Regions from separate parts of the Paenibacillus sp. 01T442 genome, predicted to be linked through region 3. Evidence: riboswitches for the same ligand, from Rfam matches in the RefSeq annotation. Region 3 holds a riboswitch; each other region holds the start of a gene.
What was found. Region 3 has a riboswitch for cyclic di-AMP ahead of AC1DLM_RS25195 (C40 family peptidase). Riboswitches for the same ligand answer to the same signal wherever they lie in the genome.
Positions count from the first base shown of each region.

Region 1 (5,613 bases), on a different contig from region 3:
TTCGCTTTCTCAAAATCTTTATCCAGTGTCCGTCCAACAGCCGTAGCTGTCATGGATATAGCAAACAATTGCTGACTTACCGCATCATGCAGCTCACGCGCCAAGCGCTGACGCTCTTCAATAACCGCGGAAAGCTTGGCTTTCTCGGTAAGCTCAGCATTGCTATTCGACAGCCGTTGAAGGGAGGTCACTTGCTCTTCCCATCGCTTCATAATACGGCTGAGTTGTTCGCCTAAGCGTCCAATCTCATCGTCATCCCCGTTTTGAAAGCCTTCTCGGGCAAATGTCCCTTTTTCTAATAAAATCATCGTCTCCATCATGGGCTCAAGTCTGCGTGTCACCTTAGAACTGTTCCAGTAACCGAATACCGCCCCAATTACACCCAGAATCAACAAAGCCATGAACGAGAACTTGACTCCCTGCTGCCAACTGGTAAAGGGCTCAATCAAATGACTTGAATTCAGAAAATACAGCATAGCTCCGAAAACGGCGAAGCTAAATAGGATGGCTTCCCCCATGCTGCGCCAGATCATGTTCGTTAATCGTCGTTTGTAGCCGTCCACTTGGTGAAGTACCCCCTTGAAATAAACGACTACACCGTCCTCTAAAAACGGTCTCGTTTATCTAAAATATAGCCCATGTATATATGAGACTATATTTTCTACTATTTAAAGAAAGTTACAATACTTTGACCTTTATATCTCCTACGATGAAAGAAAGTATGAGTTTCACCCGATGGTCACAATGCCCATAATTCTGCGATTGCCAAACGACTTTGTTCATCACACCTGACTCTTTTTCTTCCGCGATTTGAAGCTGACCCAGCATGACGGAAGCTGTGACGGAAACGCCGATATCGTCAGGCACCTTTATATCAATATCTCCTACAACACCTTGTAGGATAACTGTCGTTTCTTTTTGCTCGAGAATTGCCATGGAAAGATCCATATACGTTTCTCCCACCAAGTACCACGTCGAGGAATTCCGTTGAATCCATGGTTCTCGGCCTAGGCGAAGGCTATCAACAATCTTCTGCTTTTGGGTATACGTATCATCTTTATGAATCTGCTTGGATCGAATGAAAAATAAACCTAATGAAATCAACACAACCGAAATGACAATGGTAAGATGATCACCGAATAATATGACGGCACCAATCCCCATCAGCACATAGCCCTTGCGCTCTTTGCGTGAACGAACACGATGAATGCCCAGCAAAATAAGGATTACGGCCATAACGGGAAAAAAGCCTATGGTATGTTCCAGAAGCAAAAAAATACCGGCTCCAATCAGCAAAAGCGCTGTATTCCGGCTGCGGTTATTTTTCGTTTCCTCTCCCATCGATGCACCTCCTCTGGCTGCCATTTCTCTTTCGTTCATACGATTCCTAGCATACCATAAGAATKGACGACCTCCAAGATGCAAATCCTTATAGATCAAGGCTTTGCTTTCGTGGAGGTCACCGTCCATGACTATTTGCTGTCGTGCGGGTCTCGCTCACCGCGAGAACGCTGCTCCTGCTGCCACTCATGCTGCAGCTTGCTGCGCAGCGCGCGCAGTTCGTGTTGAAGGTTGCCACCGGCTTCCTTCAGCGTCTCCTTCGACAGGCGGCCCGCTACGCGTAGCCCCTGCAACGCCTCCCGGCCGAGCTCGCGGCCGGTGACCTCCAGCTCGCGCCATGTGTCGCGAGCCTCTTTGCCGTGCAGCCCGCCGCGCGGCTGCTCATCCTCGGCTGCGTGTCCCGCACGCAGCCCGCGCAGTTCCTCTGCGAGCGCCAGGCACAAGTCCTGGCTGCTCGCGTACTGCGCGCGGTAGTGCTCGCTCGCGGCTTCCTCGTTCAGCTTCTCTTGCAGGGCAAGCCGCGCTAGATCTTCTTCGCCAGCGCGCATCGCAAGCTCGGCCTGCTCACCGCGCAGCTTCGCCATCTCTTCCGCTCGCGCGATGTTACTGCGCAAGGCAATCGTTGCTTGCAGCGCTTCCTCATAGCGTTCCTCAAGCTGTGCGATCTGGCTACCGTCGTCAGAAGTGGCTGGATTCGTTTTGCCGATCGTCTCGTGCCAGACGGTTTCAGCCATTTTGCCAATACGGTCAAATATATTAGTAGGATCCATTTCCCGATTCTTATTATTATTCATGTACAATCGCCCCTCATCCATCATCATACTCTTATGGTAGCTCAATTTCTGAGGTTCTAAAACCGACTATCGACTGTTTTTGAACCTAGACCTAAGTCTAGTATAAATGGGCATAACCATATTTTGGTCGTTGCCCAAGCATGCCAGTGATGCTAAAATATTTGAAGCCGAGTCTAGTGCATATATGCAGGCACTGGTACGGGGGACGAAATACTTGGGGTGAATATTTGCTTCAGCTTGGAGCAGACTAGGGAGAACCTTCTTCCCGAACCCGTCAACTAACCTCGAAGGCTCAAGAAGGAGGATTACCAATTGAATAAGCTTACCAAAGGGTTAACTAGCCTAGCTGCCTCACTAGCAGTATTGGCTGGAGGCTTTCTTTCCCCATTTACAGCTCAAGCAGCTGAAATGGCCGTGAAAGTGCAAGTCAATGATGAACTGATCCATTTTCCTGATGCACAGCCATTTCTGGATGGCAACCACACCACCCAAGTCCCGCTTCGATTTGTAACGGAGAAGCTCGGATATACGGTCAACTGGCAGAAAGATGGCAATCAGATTAAGGTAACACTAAATAACGACAATCATACGATTACCTTKGTTTCAGGGCAAAAAGAAGCTAACGTTGATGATGCAACGGTCATCTTAGACGGAGCTTCTCAGTATCAAAATGGACGTGTATATGTACCTCTTCGCTTCCTTTCCACAACCGCAGGCGTACCTGTACAGTGGGATGCAAGCAGTAATCTAGCTATCTTAAGTAAAGATGGAGAGCAACATGCACCTGATTATCAAGTATTCGAATCTACAGCTTATTCGGCAGATCCTTCTGAAAATGGCGGGTATGGAGCCATTGATTACATGGGCAACCCACTAGCAATTGGCACAGTTGCTGTTGATCCTTCCGTCATTCCACTTGGCACGAAGCTTTATATTGAAGGCTATTCGTTTAGCGGGCTTCCTAAAGGCGGCATGTACGTCTACGCAACAGATACGGGCGGATCCATTAAAGGAAATCGCATGGACATCTTTATTCCAGGCTCAAGGAAATCATTACAAAGCTTTGGCTTCCAGAAGATTAAAGTGTATCAAATTCCCAATTAAATGCATGGAGAGAGCTGCCCTAAGAGTCATACAAGGGCAGCTCTTTTTGTAGTTGAATGTTCCACTCAATAAGGGCATATGTCCAATCAACAGGGTTCCCACCCACATATGTTATATAGTGTTTAACCCACATTCAAAACCGGAGGGGATACTATGTCAGCTGCAGTTGGTTGTGGAACGCCAGGATACGGAAGTTCCGCAGGTTTAGTTCTTGTACTTTATGTACTGTTGGTCATCATTCTTGCTACTTTCTACTAGGACCATCTTCCGCCTGCGAAAATAAACCCAGCTGCTGAAGCTTCTCATTACGAGGCTTCAGCAGCCGGGCTTTTTCATTTGAATTCGATGCCACTCGTTCGCTGCTTCAAGATTTCTTCCAGCATTCCCCCAATATACGCCCCCGCTTCCATGGCAGGTGTTCCACCGCGATGAATGTTCGAAATAACCATCCGATCCGAATCCGTTCCCCCCGTTCTTGGCTTATAACACATGTACGCACTTAACGACTCAGCAGTCACAAGACCGGGTCTCTCACCGATAAGCAGCACAAGACATTCCGGATTTAACAAATCTCCGATGGCATCCATACAGCCTACCCGTCCGCGATTCACATAGATTGTCGTTCCCGCTGTTAAGCCTCGCAATCGCAAGGAATCCAGCAAGGCAGGATACAGGTCACGCATATTCGCTTCGATGCTATTTGCACTTAACCCATCGGATACTACGATTTGCACTTGTGGCCTAAGCTGACATTTCGCTAATAGCTCCTGTTTGCTTTCGGGCTTCAATACTCTCCCTAGATGAGGACGCTTCAAATACATATTCTTCGTTTCTGCACAAGAATCGACGATGAGCCACCTCATTTCTGCTAAGAGAGCAGAACTCACCTCATTGTGCACAGCATCCACGCTGCTAGCATGATCCCATCGAAAAGTCAGTAACTCACTCGTTAATGGACGTGTACCTGATCTAGAAACGCCAATGCGTGCCGGAGTTAGTGCTTTCATCCGAGCGAATTCATCCACGCTTTCCACCTCCTCGCCAGAATAGCCTAGAATCACCTGCTAGCGGACTTAGCGTACCGTTCAACCATAGGCCTATGTCTTGCAGCCAATCTCGAAATTCTGGTGCTGGCGCGCGCCCAAACAACTCGCGTAAAGTCGCAATATCGTGGTAGCTGAGTGATTGGTAATTGAGCATGCAGTCATCCGCCATAGGTACGCCAATCAGGAAGTTCACATGAGCAGAAGCCAGCATGACCGCTAAGGAATCCATATCATTTTGATCAGCATTCATATGATTGGTATAGCACACATCAACCCCCATCGGGAGACCATGCATTTTGCCCATAAAATGATCCTCAAGGCCTGCACGTATAACTTGCTTGCTATTGTACAAATACTCTGGACCGATAAAACCTACCACCGTATTAACCAAAAAAGGCTTGTAGATTCTAGCTAATCCGTAGCATCTCGCTTCCAACGTCACTTGGTCTATGCCATGATGCGCTTCCGAAGATAGCTCCGAACCCTGCCCCGTTTCAAAATACCACCGATTCGGCCCCGCCGCACTGCCCATTCTATGAATCAAGGCATCCGCTTCATCCAGAAGCGCCTTATGAATGCCAAACGCGCGATTGCCTTTCTCCGTACCGGCCAAGCTCTGGAATATAAGATCAGCCCTGGCCCCCTGCTTGATCGCTTCCATCTGTGTCGTCACATGAGCTAAGACACAGTTCTGCGTCGGGATACGCCACGTCTCCATGACTTCCTTCGCCGCTTCTAGCAGCGCTTTGGTCGTCTGTGGATGGTCCGTTACGGGATTGATCCCAATAACCGCATCCCCAATCCCATAGCTCAGTGCCTCGTATAGCGAAGCTTTCATCCCTTCCAAGGAATCGGTCGGATGATTGGGCTGTGCTCGGCTGCTCAATGTACCTCGATGCCCGATCTCCGTATTACACCTTGTCCGCACTTCAATACGCGAAGCTGCTTGAATGAGATCCAGGTTCGACATGATTTTGGCAACAGCTGCAATCATCTCGCTCGTGAGTCCCTTCGAAATTCGAAGCAACTCATCTCCCGTTGTTTCCGTTCGCAGGATATATTCTCGCAGCTCCGCAACTGACCATTGGCTAATAGAAGCATAGACAGTTTCATCTATACTTTCCTCAATCAACCGCGATACCTCATCTTCTTCAGCAGGCAGCAGCGAATGATTTCGAATCTCAGTGAGGAGGAGATCTGCAAGTACGGTCTTTGCTGCAATCCTTTCCTTGAGATCTGAGGCACTGACACCTGCCAAGTCATCACCAGAGCGCTCTTCATTTGCCTTACCGAACACTTCATTCAAACTCCCAAACTCGTAGACATGG
Region 1 is NZ_JBFTPF010000014.1:251,032-256,644, forward strand. Features, by position in the region: gene AC1DLM_RS14795 (sensor histidine kinase) at 1-563, opposite strand, end outside; gene liaF (cell wall-active antibiotics response protein LiaF) at 679-1,341, opposite strand; gene AC1DLM_RS14805 (PspA/IM30 family protein) at 1,473-2,135, opposite strand; cyclic di-AMP (ydaO/yuaA leader) riboswitch at 2,291-2,443, shown strand; gene AC1DLM_RS14810 (stalk domain-containing protein) at 2,448-3,239, shown strand; gene AC1DLM_RS14815 (YjcZ family sporulation protein) at 3,393-3,497, shown strand; gene eutC (ethanolamine ammonia-lyase subunit EutC) at 3,572-4,264, opposite strand; gene AC1DLM_RS14825 (ethanolamine ammonia-lyase subunit EutB) at 4,257-5,613, opposite strand, start outside.
Region 1: another riboswitch for cyclic di-AMP. It lies ahead of AC1DLM_RS14810 (stalk domain-containing protein); the one in region 3 lies ahead of AC1DLM_RS25195 (C40 family peptidase).

Region 2 (5,613 bases), on a different contig from region 3:
ACGATGACTTTGTCGGTATAATGAACCTTTTGTTTACTATAATCTGCTTGGTCAAAAGCTAGTGCATTTACTTGACGCTGCCCCGATTGTTGCGTTTCGAGTTCTAGCTGTTGTGCGAATTGTTTTACCTCTTGTTTTGCTTCTTGCTTTACTTCTAGTTCCTGTTCAGCAACTGGTTCTGCTAGCTGTTCATAAGAAGGCACATGTTGTTCTTCTCTCATTGCTTGTTCTGGTGTTATGGTCTGCTCGAAAGACTTCGGCAACGACATTGGCAATACAACATAGAGGCACAATAAAACGCTAGAAATTAAAAGAACAGTAAACGCCAAATTCGTTGGATTTCCCAATTTTAGTCTATTCATGCTGACAACAACCCCATAGATGAGATGATAATAAATTAGGCAAATAGTATCATGAAAACGCTTTCCTGTAAACTATTTATTACACCACTTCCTCTTATTATCAGGTCAGTTGCATAGCCGAAAGCTTTACAAAGTTATAGCCTAATTTACGCAGCTGCGGAATCGCTTTGATGACACCCTCAGCGGTATCCTTCTCGGGATGATTCATGTGCGCAAGGACGATGGACCCGCTCGGAGCCTTCGATATAGCGTTGTACACTTGCTCCGTGTTATACGTCGCTCCAGCATCCCCAAGTACGGAGTATCCCGCTAGCTCGAACCCTAAATCATGCGCAACTGATACCGCGACCTCATCGTAAAATGCCGTACCCGATCGAAAAAATAGGGGCCTTTTCCCTGTCAGCTTCTCTATCTGATCCGCATTGTCATTCATTTCATGAATGACTTCTTTGACGCTCTTCGTTCCCGCAATTCCATAAGCCAGCTTGCCGTTCACAGATAAGGGGCGGTGTTCAGTGCCATGATTTTCGATCTCAAACAGAGGGTTCGATGCCAAATCTTGAAAGGTTGACGGATTCGCAGCAATCCATCTTGCATTGATGAATAACGTAGCTGGAATCTGCTCCTGAATCAAATACTGGATCAACTTCTCATCATAGCCACTGCCTTCCTTCCCGCCGCAGGCATCAAAGGTAAGAGCAATCACTTTGTCCTTCGTATGTAAGCGTGTTTTCACACCAGGGACACGCTCCCCCCACTTCGTTGGTATCACAGAAGCATAACGAGCGATCAATGATTGTTCCACTGACGTGAAGGTTGGGACAGGAGGTGCGGCTGTTGGTGCAAGCGTTGGTGTTGGTGTTGGTGTTGGTGTTGATGTTGATGTTGGTGTTGATGTTGATGTTGGTGTTGATGTTGGTGTTGGTGTTGGTGTTGGTGTTGGTGTTGATGTTGGTGTTCCTATAGATGTAGATGTAGAATCAATCACCGTTTCCACTTCTGCAGCACGCTGCTCCACCTCACATCCTGCAAACGCTACCATCGCACTTATAAAGAAAAGGAGGCACATCGTGCGCCCCCTCATTTATGTTTCCGCCAGTCTAATTTACTTTTCTCCAGCTGATAGGCAAAATCGTTCTCAAGACGTTTCTCTTCCGCCTTGCGAGCAGCCTCTACCCTGGCTCTTTCTGCATCCTTCTTCGCTTGCTCTTCCGCTTTCATCGCGTCAGCCTGGGCTTTGAGCCCTTCCAGTATTTCCGGACGCAGCAGATCCTTCAGCGTTGCAGGTTTATCTTGCACGCTAGCCGCAGCTGGCGTAATCTTTGCTTTCTTTTTCACCATAATAAGGTCACCTCGTCTACAAGTTCTCCCTATTATTGTACACTTCTATTGATGTAAATGATACGGCACTGTTGCAACAACGATATCCTTATCGGCTTGAAGCTTCGAACGAATCCGCGCCGCAGATTGATTATGGAGCAGACGGTGCCACCATTTCTTCGGCATGAATTGCGGGAGAATAACCATGATCGACTGCTTCTCCGACATATGCGTGTCGATGCGATCAATGAATTCAGCCAGCGGCTTCAGAATCGTTCTGTAGCGTGATTTGAACACTACGAGTCGAACACCTGGATCCCAGATCTGCCACTTCTCCTGCATCGATTCTTCGTCCTCATCCGAGAAGGAGACATAGAACGCGATGACGTTAGGCGAGAGCGATTTGGCATAGTTCAGGGTCTGCTCTACCGCTTTGTGAATCCCAGCCACAGGTACGATAATGACCGGCTCTTTGGTACACACACGGTCTTGTGTGATATCAATCCGCAGCTGTTTGGCTACGTCGTCGTAATGGTGACTAATTTTCGTAATGAGCCAGAGGAGGATCGGTGTAATGATAATGACAATCCAAGCACCCTCGCTAAATTTGGTAACGGAGAAAATGATAAGAACCGCAAGGGAGACAATACCACCCAGGCCGTTAATGATCAACTTCCCGATCCAGCCAGATACCCGCTCTTTGAGCCATTTACGAACCAACCCCGTCTGAGCAAGTGTAAAAGATAAAAATACGCCAATCGCATAAAGCGGAATAAGTGCATCGGTTTTACCTTTAAAGCCAATCAATAACAGGCTGGCTAATACGCCTAGCGTAATAATGCCATAGTGATACGAAAGCCGATCCCCACGGAAGGAGAACATGCGCGGGAAGTTTTTGTCTTGGGCCATGATGGACGCCAAGATCGGGAAGCCATTGAAGCTTGTATTCGCAGCGAGCACCAAGATTAGCATTGTCGCGATTTGCGTCGCGTAGTACATCACACCTCGGCCAAAGGCTTGCTCCGTTACCATCGAAAGAACCGATGTATGACCGTTATGATCCGGTGCCACCCCATACCCTAAGGCAATCAGCGTTACACCACCGAACACGATGGCCAACAGACCGCCTAGTGAGAGGAGTGTTCGTTTGGCATTTTTGACAGATGGCGTTCTAAAATGCGGCACGGCATCGGAGATCGCTTCGATCCCCGTTACAGCTGAACAACCGGACGAGAACGCTTTGAGAAGTACGAACAAGGTTAATGAGTTCGTTGCTGCGCTTGGTGCGAATTCGATCGCATGTGTATTCATAGATCCTGTCAGTAAATCGAAAATACCTTTACCCACTAACAAAAGGATACAAAGAATAAAAAAGTACGTTGGAATCGCGAATACCGTTCCTGATTCGGAAGTACCTCGCAAGTTCAGCCAGACCATAATCCAAACCAGTAAGATGGTCAGCGGAACAATGTACGGTACAGCCGATGGAAATGCCGAGGTAATCGCCTGGACACCAGCCGATATCGAAACGGCTACGGTTAAGGTATAGTCGATTAGCAGAGAGACACCGGTAAGACGTCCCCACACCATGCCTAAATTTTCTTTCGTCACCATATAGGCGCCGCCGCCCATCGGGTACGCTTCGATCACTTGTCTATAGCTCAACACGAGCAGTAGAATCAAAGCAATAATCGAAACCGCAATCGGCAATGAGAAGGCAAAAGCTGCAACCCCCACTGTCGCGAGCTCTAACAGAATTTGCTCCGTCCCATACGATACGGATGATAAGGCATCTGACGACAAGATAGGGAGGGCTTTCCAGACAGGCATTTTCTCCGACTCAATCTCACTCGACTTTAGCGGCTTACCGAACACAATTTTTTTCAATGAATCACTTGTCATTTCGCCGTTGTTCCTCCAATTAAAGCCATATCAATACTATATTTTTGAAAAATGGACGCAAAAAAACACAAGGATCGACCTTGTGTTTTGAACACACGTTCTCCTTTCTCACGTTCGCTTACGAGGTTAGCTGCCGGGTTCGGGCCGCGAGAAATCTGCCCTAAAAGGTACTGAATCCGTACCGTTATTCACCCCATGTTACTCGTGGTTCCCCCGCTTTTCTTAAAAGAAAATTAAGCGAAATATTCAACTGTTCATGTACGTGTTGAATACTACTCTCTTCTACCAACATAGTAAAGGAGGGAAAAAACGTAAAAAGCACTCTCCGACCTCACGTTTCACCCGATAATTCGCTTACAATTACCTGATTCGTTGATTATCTTCCATTCTCGTAGGTAATCAGGGTATTTTAACTTATTAACAAGGTTTCAGTCCGTCAAAGTTACTGGTTCGTGCGAACATTCTGTTGGATGAACCGCTTCCTTTAAATAATCGTGTAATTCACCCAATCCACGCGAGTTCCGCCCATTTTGTCAAAAAACTGTTGTGCACGATGATTGTCAGGCGCGGTGATCCATGACATGAAGGCATAGCCGTTTTCCTTGGAGTAGATTTGGCACTTCTGGAACAAGTCTTCTTCTGCTGCGGTCCCCCGGTAAGACTCGAGAAGGAAGAGGTCATTCATGATCGTAATGGGATTTGCCTTCATCGTACTCCAAGAAAAATACAGGGTCGCAAAGCCTACGAGCTCTCCCTCTTGGTCGACAACAAACTGTATACCGCCTTGTTCCTGAAGCAAGTTACTAATCAGTCGATGAATATCAGTTCTTAACGGCTGTGGCTTCTTATAAAAGCCTACAATATAGACATACATCAACTCTGTTAATACCTCCAAATCTTCAATTTCCACTTTTCTTATCACGTGTCCCATCGTATTCCTCCATGTGTTTTATGAATGATAATACAATTATATGTATAAATATTCAACCCTTTACTGATTTAATACAGGCCAATTCATTGACACACCCTACCCGCCATGATAAACTGTCACAAAATATATTATAGTTTAGATCGGAAGGTGTACCATGTCAGACAACGCAACCTCTTCAGCTCAAGGAACAACACATGCTCAACCTGAGATGCCTGGCCGCTTACGAGAAACGCCTGTCTCATGGTTGCTCTGTTTTACGATTGTACTTGTCATCATGAACACGATGATGTTCAATCTGGCTCTGCCCAAAATTTCCGTACAATTCGAGCTCAGTCCTTCAACGGCATCGTGGATTGTTACGGGGTATTCAATCATTTTCGCCATCGCATCGATCACCTACAGCCGCTTGTCCGACTTCGTGCCTATTCGCAGGCTTTACGTCATTGCCCTGCTCTCGCTAGGCGGCGCCTCCATTCTAGGGTTGTTCACGGACAGCTTCGGACTGTTGCTGTTTACGCGGTTGATTCAAGCATCCGGCGCAGGTGCGATCCCTTCGCTTGGTATCGTACTCGTAACCCGCTACATTCCGTTGTCTCGTAGAGGCAGAGCCATGTCGCTCATCCTTTCCGCAGCTTCACTTGGCTTGGGACTAGGCCCCGTCGCAGGGGGATCCATCGTTCAGTATTTGGGCTGGCATTTCCTGTTCGTCATTACAGCGGTCACGCTGCTGCTTATTCCTATCTTTCTCATCCTGCTGCCAAAAGAAAAACCAGAAAGCGGCTCGTTCGATTTCATCGGTGCTCTGCTCCTCGGGATTGGGACGACGGGGTTGCTGCTCTTCCTTACGTCTAAGAGTCTGATCGCACTCCTAGCAGGCGTCATTGCGATTGCCCTATTCACTCTGCGCATTCGCCGAGCCTCACAACCGTTCGTGCAGCCTGCCCTATTCGGCGACAGACCCTATATGGCGCTCAGCGCAATCGGCGTGTTTTCCTATATGATCAGCTTTGGCTTCTTGTTCCTTGCGCCACAGATGCTTGCGCGGGTTTTCGGTTTAGCTCCGCTTACTTCGGGACTATTGCTCTTCCCTGGCGCTTT
Region 2 is NZ_JBFTPF010000004.1:150,479-156,091, reverse strand. Features, by position in the region: gene AC1DLM_RS06210 (polysaccharide deacetylase family protein) at 1-362, opposite strand, end outside; gene AC1DLM_RS06205 (polysaccharide deacetylase family protein) at 463-1,431, opposite strand; gene AC1DLM_RS06200 (YqkE family protein) at 1,443-1,703, opposite strand; gene AC1DLM_RS06195 (APC family permease) at 1,749-3,584, opposite strand; cyclic di-AMP (ydaO/yuaA leader) riboswitch at 3,685-3,834, opposite strand; gene AC1DLM_RS06190 (N-acetyltransferase family protein) at 4,069-4,515, opposite strand; gene AC1DLM_RS06185 (MFS transporter) at 4,670-5,613, shown strand, end outside.
Region 2: another riboswitch for cyclic di-AMP. It lies ahead of AC1DLM_RS06195 (APC family permease); the one in region 3 lies ahead of AC1DLM_RS25195 (C40 family peptidase).

Region 3 (5,613 bases):
ATGCCGGAGACGTTACTCAGATCAATGGCTCCTGCACCGAAGCCTTTGTGATTCACTTTCGAGCTTACTATATTTAAGGCCAGCTTCTTCTTATCCGCTTCCATAAGGGCACCTTCCACTCTACATTAGGCTAAAATGACGACATGCTTTCATTGTAGCGAAAGTCTCCCAGTAGAACAAGTGGCGGCGGGCTCCCATGGACATTTATCATATTTCTTTCACCTCGCAGAAATATTCCCTAGGTTGTCTACATATACATGCTGTAGATGCTTGTTTAGGCGGGGTGAATCTCATGGATATGAATGCTCTATTCAATAGCCGCAAGGTACAATGGTTTGCTGTCATGCTCCTTGCAGCCGGCGCAGTGTTAATAACGAACACCTTGCTCCCCTCCACACCAAGAGGGACTGTTCCTGTCGTCTCTAAAGATGTTCCCCATGTTCAGACACCGGACATGCAGCCTGCAGATAATGGCAAACCGTTAGAAACCTCAACACCACTTAGTTATCGTATTGCCGAATATCACATGAATGTTGCCTACACACCAGAAACGAGGCAGCTCCAAGGCCAACAAACACTCACGTGGGAAAATCCAGGCTCAGTTCCTGTACAAGAAATGTATTTTCACCTCTATCCGAATGCGTTCGCTTCGAAGAAAACGACATTCATGCGCGAGTCTGGCGGGAAACTGCGTGAAGATGAAGCGAAAGACGAGAGTAGCGGCAGTATGGAACTGCTCTCCGTGAAATCAGATACAGGTGATGATCTGACCAAGCGGATGTCATTCGTTCAGCCGGATGACGGCAATAAGGATGACCACACGCTGCTCAAAATACCGTTATCCAAGCCTGTTGGACCTGGTGAACGTGTAACCATCAATACCGAATTCCTTGTTAAGCTGCCTGCAGCTTTTGCCAGAATGGGGTATGTCGATGACTTCGTTATGGCTGGACAATGGTTCCCGAAGGTTGCCGCTTATGAGCGCAAGGGAACTAGGGGACGGGCTGAACCTGGCTGGGATCTCCATCAATACCACGGAAATTCCGAGTTCTATGCGGATTTCGGCATGTACGATGTGAAAATTCAGGTGCCCGCAAATTATATTGTGGCTGCGACTGGATTTCCTGTTAAACCTGCTGTGACGGACAAGGGCACGAAGACATACCAATTCTATGCTGAGGATGTGCATGACTTCGCTTGGTCAGCCTCTCCTCATTTCATCTATGTGGAAGAGCCTTTCTCAGCCCCACAGGTTCCCGGAGTCAAAATCAAACTGTATCTTGATCCTAATCATCAGGATTTAAAAGATCGTTACATGTATGCGGCCAAAAAAGCACTCTCCCGTTACAGTCAGTGGTACGGAACGTATCCGTACTCTACCCTTTCCATCGTCGTCCCCCCTCCTGGCGGGAATGGTGCTGGCGGCATGGAATATCCAACCTTAGTCACCGCATGGGGAGCTAGCGACAAAGATCCAGACTTGGAACTGGAACGCGTCGTCGTCCATGAGATCGGCCACCAATTCTTCTATGGGCTTGTAGCCAGCAATGAATTCGAGGAAGCATGGCTTGATGAAGGCTTCACCTCTTATGCAGAAGATAAAGTGATGGAAGTCGAATACGGCGAAGCACCTAATTTACCTGTTGAATCCAGTTATATCACCTCACCAAATGGACTGCAGAAGAATGCATGGGCTTACACAGGGCATGATCAATATGCTGAAAATGTGTACACGCGTGGCAAGCTCGTACTCAAAGCCATTGAGCAGCAAGTCGGCACCAAGACGATGGATCGTATCATGAAATCCTATTTCCAAAAGTGGCAGTTCAAACATCCGTCTACGAAGGATTTCCAACAGGTCGTGGAGGAGATCAGCAAAACAGATTGGAACGATTTCTTTAATCAATATGTCTATGGCAATCTGATGATGGATTACTCCGTCGAAAGTGTCCATGTAAAGCCTCAAGGCAACAAGGGATCCGAGACTTATGAAAGCACAGTCCGCATCGTTAAGTTTGGCGGCAACTCACCTGAAGTGCCGATTCAGTTCCACTTCGCAGATGGCACATTGTTAGATAAAACATGGGATGGCAAGGAAGGCAGCATCGATTTCAAATTAACGCATACCTCGCCTGTCGACTGGGTGCGCATCGATCCCAAGTACACGCTCATACTCGAAAATAAGCACATCAACAACTTTTATCAAACGCAATTAAATACGAAGCTTCAAATTCGGTGGAATCTTGGCATTATTCAATTCCTGCAAGCCATTTTTGGCTCAGTCGCCTGGTAAGGACTTGGCTTACGTCTCATGACAAACTCTGAGCGTATGCTTACGATGCTAGTTTCCCAGAATAAACGACTACACCGTCCCTCAAGGACGTATCACAGTGTTTATGGAGAAATATAAGCATTGTATAAACTGCAACTATACTTTCTTATATTTTAAAGAAAACGTTAAGGAGGGACCCTCGTTGGCCACCTATATCAAAGCAGGCTTCAGGGCAGCTATGGCGCAGCCCTTTGCCACGATCTTTTTATTCCTATATCAGATGGGTTGGGGTATTCTCCTGTATAAGCTCGTACAAGGTGTTCTTGTCCCCCTCATGCATCGGTTCCCTGGCGCTGAGCAACCCAAGCAGGCCTTGCAGATTTTCCTAGCAGAGGGCCAGTTTCAGTTAATTAAAACAGATCTCAGCTATTCCTATCTATGGTGGCTTGCTGCACTCTTATGTGCGCGCATGCTGCTGACGCCTCTCTTAAATAGCGGTGTCTACTATTCGCTCACTCACCCTCACCAGAATGCCGGCTATCGCTTCTTTCGCGGGATGAAGCAGCTCATGCTCCCCTTCCTGCTCGTGTATTTGATCCGCATCGCGCTTACACTATTCCCACTCATCTGGCTTATTCCCAAAGCCGCCTATATGCTGGGACATAGCGGCTCTTATGAGCAGATCGTTCTCAAGCTTCTACCTTGGCTGCTCAGTTTAATGGTCTATGGCTTTGTCCTGCAGTTGCTGTTCATGTATGTGCAATTCGCCATCGCGGCCAAACTGGGGATTACATCGACAATCATCTCTTTCTTTCGATATTCGCTGCCGATTATTGGACTTGCCATCATCCTATTACTGTTCACAGGACTTTTGGCAGGGGTCACAGTCACGGCTACTTACCTATGGGCAGGACTGGTAGCCCTCATCATTTATCAATTGTATCCCCTCTTCCACATTTTTTTCCAAATTTGGGGCATTTCTTCCCAATATCAGCTGCTTTCAGCCAAAATACCTAACTAATATCCAGCAAAACAGTGAATAGCTTACGCGCTCTCCCCTTCTCTTTGAGAAAGGGGCTTTTTTTTGTCTATTTCCCGAACTATTTGCCTATTTTTCCGCCTTTTTTTAAACAAAAAAAGAGGAATTTCATTGTTTATGACGAATTAAAAGGACTAGCATCAGAAAACCAAATTTTTCATGCCGAATTCCTCAGTTTATGGGGAAACGGGGGAACCACTCCGGGTGAATTGATCTTGCAAGACAGGGATCATAGGGAACCTTCAACCGAACCCTCCAGCTAACCTCGTAGGCACCGGAAGGAGACAAGCAGTTGAAGAAAGTAGTTGCTCTTGTTTTTAGTCTTGTTTTGTTTTTGAGTGTAAGTGTAGGAAGCGTTTTCGCATCGTCCTCCATGGACAACGCAGTCGAAGATCTCGTAGGAACTCCCTACAAATGGGCAGGAACGACAACCAAAGGCTTTGATTGCTCTGGTTTCACATCCTACTTATTCGATGAGTTCGGCATCGACCTTCCACACAGCTCCAAATCGCAAAACAGCGAAGGCTACTGGGTTGACAAAAAAGATCTTCGTAAGGGCGATCTTGTATTTTTCAACACGGATGGCAGCGGTATCTCTCATGTAGGTATGTACCTCGGAGACGGTGAATTCGTTCACTCCGCTACCAATCAAGGTGTTGTGAAGAATAAGTTGAGCGAATCCTATTATGCGAAGCGATATGTATCCGCCAGACGTGTTCTGTGGGATGATATCTACAATCAACTAACTGCTGAATCCAAGTAATGTTCTCGCTACAGAATGAAGCCCTGCTAAGCTTTGCTCGAAAGAGCAGCTTGCAGGGCTTCATTCATTTGAACGAGGTTATCGGCGTATACTACAATATCAAAATAAACGTCTACAACGTCCTTCGAGGACTTCTCAAAGTGTTTACGGAGAAAACAGCCGAATTTTTATGTTCCGCATATACATGCTGGTATTTTGAACAAAGGCCTCTGGCCTCAGGAAGGAAAAGAACGCATGGACAACACACAAGACAATATTTCACCCCCATTTCCCGGCATCGTTCGATCCATTGATGAAATTAGAGATCATATTGGAGAGCCTCATCCTGCGGTACAAAATAAAGTCATCAATCAAATTGACGAACATGCTCAAGCGTTCATCGCCAAATCACCTTTATTCTTCTTATCTACATCAGGTGCGGATGGATTGTGTGATGTGTCCCCCCGTGGCGATGGCCCAGGTTTCGTTCGCGTTCTCGATAATCACCGCTTGATTTATCCAGAAAGACTCGGAAACCGTCGAATAGATTCTATGCAAAATATAGTAAACAACCCGCAGGTGGGTCTCTTATTCATCATTCCAGGCGTCGACATGGTGCTCCGCGTCAATGGTCGCGCTTGGCTGACGAGAGATGAAGAGCTCCTTGCGACTATGCAGCTTAATGGGAAATCGCCGATCGTCGCTGTTGGCGTCGAGGTGCAGGAATGTTTCGTACACTGCAGTCGTGCACTTAAACTTTCGAAGATATGGGATACCGCTACGTGGGTACCCGAACAGGAGCAGCCAGACGGCATGGATATGTTCCGCGCGCATCTGGCATTGAACAACATAGCGCTAGAGGAATAAGGATAAGCTAACTAGGTCGCAGCCAAAATGGATAACTTGACATGACATGTTAGCCAGACTATAATAACGGCATGTCGTTTTCTAGGGTTCCGCGGCGTTTCACTGCCGGCTGGTCCAAGGGAAAACACACAGCAAATATGCTGTGGTCACGGAGGGAGAAAAGCCCGGGAGTCTATCGCAACAGTGCGATATTCCCGGGCTTTTCTCTGTTTATTTTGTGGCACTGACATCGTAAATCATAAATTCGCACATGAAGGAGTGTTCATTATGGCATGGTTATTTCTAGCTATTGCAGGTGTATTTGAGGTCGTATGGGCCATTTCATTGAAATTTTCCAATGGGTTTACGCGACTAGTCCCGTCGATTGTTACGATTCTAGGCATGATCGTTAGTTTCTATTTCTTAGCTGCAGCAACGAAAACTCTTCCGATCGGAACGGCCTATGCGGCCTGGACTGGCATCGGTGCTGTAGGCGCGATTATCATTGGCACTCTTTTTCTCGATGAACCGATCAGCTTAGTTCGTATCTTGTTTATGGTCTTGATTCTGGTCGGCGTGCTCGGACTGAAATTTACGTCAGGGCACTAGGGAGTATTGGTCGCTTACACGCCACTCATCTGCGTGACAACGTTGGCAAAATTATACTCATGGTTATGGCCACCTTATTTTAGTGAAAAATGAACCCGGTGTTGG
Region 3 is NZ_JBFTPF010000046.1:24,344-29,956, forward strand. Features, by position in the region: gene AC1DLM_RS25180 (YwhD family protein) at 1-104, opposite strand, end outside; gene AC1DLM_RS25185 (M1 family metallopeptidase) at 293-2,293, shown strand; gene AC1DLM_RS25190 (hypothetical protein) at 2,475-3,293, shown strand; cyclic di-AMP (ydaO/yuaA leader) riboswitch at 3,462-3,600, shown strand; gene AC1DLM_RS25195 (C40 family peptidase) at 3,604-4,074, shown strand; gene AC1DLM_RS25200 (MSMEG_1061 family FMN-dependent PPOX-type flavoprotein) at 4,309-4,920, shown strand; guanidine-I (ykkC/yxkD leader) riboswitch at 4,991-5,093, shown strand; gene sugE (quaternary ammonium compound efflux SMR transporter SugE) at 5,188-5,508, shown strand.